2 regions of the Providencia sp. PROV200 genome follow, and region 2 is predicted to be linked to the other one. Evidence: riboswitches for the same ligand, from Rfam matches in the RefSeq annotation. Region 2 holds a riboswitch; the other holds the start of a gene.
What was found. Region 2 has a riboswitch for thiamine pyrophosphate ahead of thiC (phosphomethylpyrimidine synthase ThiC). Riboswitches for the same ligand answer to the same signal wherever they lie in the genome.
Positions count from the first base shown of each region.

Region 1: linked by a shared signal. The riboswitch ahead of thiB (thiamine ABC transporter substrate binding subunit) and the one ahead of thiC (phosphomethylpyrimidine synthase ThiC) in region 2 are both predicted to bind thiamine pyrophosphate.

Region 1 covers NZ_CP096307.1:3,402,016-3,404,416, forward strand. The annotation lists gene ptsP (phosphoenolpyruvate--protein phosphotransferase) at 1-510, opposite strand, end outside; gene rppH (RNA pyrophosphohydrolase) at 514-1,047, opposite strand; TPP riboswitch at 1,160-1,257, shown strand; gene thiB (thiamine ABC transporter substrate binding subunit) at 1,316-2,320, shown strand; gene thiP (thiamine/thiamine pyrophosphate ABC transporter permease ThiP) at 2,296-2,401, shown strand, end outside.
Region 2 covers NZ_CP096307.1:421,342-423,742, reverse strand. The annotation lists gene M1E86_RS01890 (HAD family hydrolase) at 1-550, shown strand, start outside; TPP riboswitch at 1,058-1,169, shown strand; gene thiC (phosphomethylpyrimidine synthase ThiC) at 1,313-2,401, shown strand, end outside.

The sequences.
Region 1 (2,401 bases), 1.3 Mb from region 2:
TCTATTTTGTCGATATTGCCCAAAAATACCTTTTGCTTGAGCTTGTGACAAGATCACGGCAAGTTGCATCGACAACGTGACCATAAAAGATTCTTCGGTTTCATTAAACAGTCGTTTTTCCCGCTGCTGTACCACCAGCACGCCTAATAATTGACGACGATAGACCACGGGGACACCTAAGAAAGCTCTTAACTGTTCTTCTTTAAGCTGAGGCAGGAATTTATATTGAGGATGTTCACGAATATCGGCTAGATTGAGCATCTCAGATTGGCGCCCGACGGCACCCACGACACCTTCATCAAACCCTAGGCGAATAGCAATCCCGCTAGGTTTTTTTAACCCGCGGGTTGCCATTAAGTAATAGCATTGGCGAGGGTGATCCGCTAAATAAATGGAACAAACGTCTGTCCGCATTGCTTTGCAGGTCTCATTCACCAACACTTCTAGCGCATCAGTTAAACTTGTCGCCATTGCAACTTTTTCGACAATTTCACGTAAACGCATCAACATAGGCTACTTTGCTCCACGCCTACGGTTATTAAAAGTGGGTCGTTGTGGTAATTTTTGTTCCTGCAGAGGCATAACAACAGGGGCAAATTCCTTCATAACACGCCGATAAACTTCACGTTTAAAAGAAACTACCTGCCTAACAGGATACCAATAACTGACCCATCGCCAGCCATCAAATTCTGGCGATTTACTGCGCTGCACGTTTATATCGGCATCATTGCATTGAAGTTGAAGTAAAAACCAACGCTGTTTCTGCCCAATACAAACAGGTTTTGTATCCCAACGCACCAAACGCTTGGGTAATTTGTAACGTAACCAATTACGGGTAGATGCCAATAACCTAACATCCTTACGCTGTAGCCCGACTTCTTCGTATAGCTCACGATACATCGCCTGTTCCGGCGATTCCCCGGGATTGATGCCTCCTTGAGGAAACTGCCATGAGTGCTGACCATAGCGGCGGGCCCATAAAACTTGCCCTTGCCGATTACAAATTACAATTCCTACATTCGGGCGGTAGCCATCATCATCAATCACAGACTACCTCAATAACCAAATTTGAAAGATGCCTAATTGTTTCACACATACCTAAACTGGTAAACCTATATCAATACAGTTTGCAGATATGTCTGAAGTCACTACAATAGTGAACATCTCAACGGGGTGCCGAATTTATTTAGGCTGAGAACTAACCCGTAGAACCTGATCCGGTTAATACCGGCGTAGGGATTTGAGCCACCGCCTGCATATCTGCACCGGTTCCACCTCAAATCCTGTGTCACTCTCTATTAGCGCAGGAAAAAGCATGTTTAAAAACAAAATTATAGCATCGATTTTTACCTTTAGTGCACTCAGTTTAAGCCAATTAGCATGGGCTGATAAGCCAACACTCACTGTTTATACCTACGATTCCTTTGCTGCAGAGTGGGGCCCTGGCCCTCAAATTAAAAAGAATTTTGAAGCGCAGTGCGATTGCGAGTTAAAAATAGTGGCGCTGGGAGATGGCGTAGCGCTGCTAAACAGACTCAGAATGGAAGGGAAAAAAAGCAAAGCAGATGTGATTTTAGGGTTAGATAATAATTTATTAGATTCTGCTGAAAAAACAGGCCTGTTTGCCCCTGCTGACATTGATACTAGTGCATTGAAGTTGCCTATTTCGTGGGATAGCTCAACCTTTATTCCTTATGACTATGGTTACTTTGCATTTATATATGACACTAATAAAATTAAACAACCACCAGCAAGTATGGATGCATTATTAAATAGTGATAATAATTGGAAAATTATTTACCAAGATCCTCGCACCAGCACTCCAGGGCTTGGCTTAATGCTGTGGATTGAAAAACTGTATGGCGATAAGTCTGCGGATGCATGGCAAAAAATGGCAGGCAAAACACTTACCGTCACTAAAGGTTGGAGTGAAGCTTATGGCCTGTTCTTAAAAGGGGAAGGTGATTTTGTACTCAGTTATACCTCATCACCGGGCTACCAAATACTTAATGACCAAAAAGATAACTATGCGGCGGCATTATTTAATGAAGGTCACTACATGCAAGTTGAAGTCGCAGCAAGGCTAAAAAATAGCCCACAACCGGAACTCGCCAAGCAATTCCTACAGTTTGTCTTAACGCCTGATTTCCAAAACACCTTACCAACAACGAACTGGATGTATCCGGTCATTGATATTCCATTACCTGAGGTATACAACCAGTTACCTCTACCTGAAAAAGCCTTACAATTTAGTTCTCAAGAAGTTGCAAAAGAACGCCAAAACTGGACTCGTTTATGGCAAGCCGCCGTCAGTCGCTAATGAATTTATCTTTACTACCGGGGGCGTTGGCCTCCGGTTTATTGATTACAGTTGCACTCATTAGTTTTGGCGCGCTGTGGT
Region 2 (2,401 bases):
TGTGGAAGCGGATAAAGCCATGATGGCGCAATATAATGCAGGCACATTAGATATGCCGACTTACTTACGTTTTAACCTGCAGACTCTCGCCAATGTGAAAGCTGATCAAGTGGATATCTGGTTGGATGATTTTGTACAAAGTGTGATTTTACCGCGAGTCTACCCTGAAGCGATTAGAACGATCGCACATTATCGAGCCAAAGGGATCCCCATTATTGTGATCTCCGCAACGGTTTCATTTATTGTGAAAAAGATTGCGGATCAACTGGGTGCAGACGTCGCCATGGGGATCGATATCAAGCAACAAGATGGCTGCTACACCACAGAAATCGACGGTATACCAACCTTTAAAGAAGGCAAAGTCAAACGCCTATTAGGCTGGATACGCTACCAGCCAATCACTGATGCCTATGTTTATTTTTATACTGACTCTGCTAATGACTTACCTATGTGTCAATTTGCTGACGAAACCTTTATCGTCAACGGTGACCCTCGCCTCCTCCAAGCCGCCAATGAAAACAACTGGCCGCAATATCAGTGGAATTTATAAATCTTATTTTTATCTCAGCCTTGATTTCAATTTTTTAGGTTTTAACTAACTTGCCTTTCAAAGGTTCCTCTAAATTATTCGTGCTAGAGGAAGGAGATGAATAGAATTATCCCGATAAGCATACATAAGTCTGTGACTTGGGAAGCCGAGTACAGCCAACGCACTTATCGCGCGAAGCATGACGAGGAAATAGTCTTATTCCACTTTGATTTCCTCTTTCCTCTAAATTATTCAAGTGAGAAGAAGGCGGCAAACAAGGATATCCCAAGGAGCATACATAAGTCTGTGACTTGGGGAGCCGAGTGCAGCCAACGCACTTATCGCGCGAAACATGACGAGGAAATAGTCTTATTCCACTTTGATTTCCTCTTTCCTCTAAATTATTCAAGTGAGAAGAAGGCGGCAAACAAGGATATCCCAAGGAGCATACATAAGTATGTGACTTGGGGAGCCGAGTGCAGCCAACGCACTTATCGCTTGAAGAATAACGAGGAAAGCTTATACTGAAACCTCTTGTCGGAGTGCCTAGTATGCAATGCATCAGGCTGAGACCGTTAATTCGGGATCCGCGGAACCTGATCGGGTTAATACCCGCGAAGGGAACAAGAGTAATCACTCAGCGTCATTTCACCCCATTAGATTTGGTGAAAAATTCAGCGCAAGCCTTTTTATTACTCCTCCGAACTCCTGACAAGCAACTTTCTTTCGATAAACCCGCTACACACTAAACTGTGATAGCCGTGACAATGTCAGGAAATTGCTATGTCCAATAATACAGAACAAAATATCATCCCTACTGCTGATTTATCGCCACAAGCTGCACCCGCTCGCACCCGTAAAGCTCAACGTGATGCCGCTGAAAATTTTATTAATACCGTTTCTGGCGTTTCGTTTCCTAATTCACAGCGCATTTATTTACAAGGTTCTAGAGACGATATCCAAGTCCCGATGCGAGAAATCCAACTCTCTCAAACCTTGATCGGGGGCGATAAAGACAACCCACAATTTGAAGATAACGAACCTGTTCCTATCTATGATACATCTGGCCCTTACGGCGACCCAGTCTCTGAATTAAATGTCCATAAAGGCCTTAAAAAAATTCGTGCGCCATGGATAAGTGAACGTGCTGATACCGTACCTGTCGAAAATTTAAGCTCCGATTTTACCCAACAACGTCTTGCTGATGCAGGCCTTGACCATCTGCGCTTTAACAACCGCCCCCACCCATTAAAAGCCCAACCTAACAAATGTGTTACCCAATTACACTATGCACGAAAAGGTATCGTAACCCCTGAAATGGAGTTTATTGCCATCCGTGAAAATATGGGCCGTGAACGCATTCGTGGCGAAGTTTTATTACAACAACACCCAGGCCAAAGCTTTGGCGCAAATTTACCGGAAAATATTACCCCTGAATTTGTTCGCCAAGAAGTGGCAGCCGGCCGCGCCATCATCCCTGCTAATATTAACCATCCCGAATCAGAACCGATGATCATTGGCCGTAATTTCTTGGTTAAAGTGAATGCCAACATTGGTAACTCCTCGGTCACTTCCTCCATTGAAGAGGAAGTGGAAAAACTGATTTGGTCGACGCGTTGGGGCGCAGATACGGTCATGGATTTATCCACTGGCCGTTATATTCACGAAACTCGCGAATGGATTTTACGTAATAGCCCTGTGCCGATTGGTACAGTACCTATCTACCAAGCACTCGAAAAAGTGAACGGTGTCGCCGAAAATCTCACATGGGAAATGTTCCGTGACACATTATTAGAGCAAGCCGAGCAAGGGGTCGATTACTTCACTATCCATGCTGGCGTATTGCTACGCTATGTGCCAATGACCGCTAAA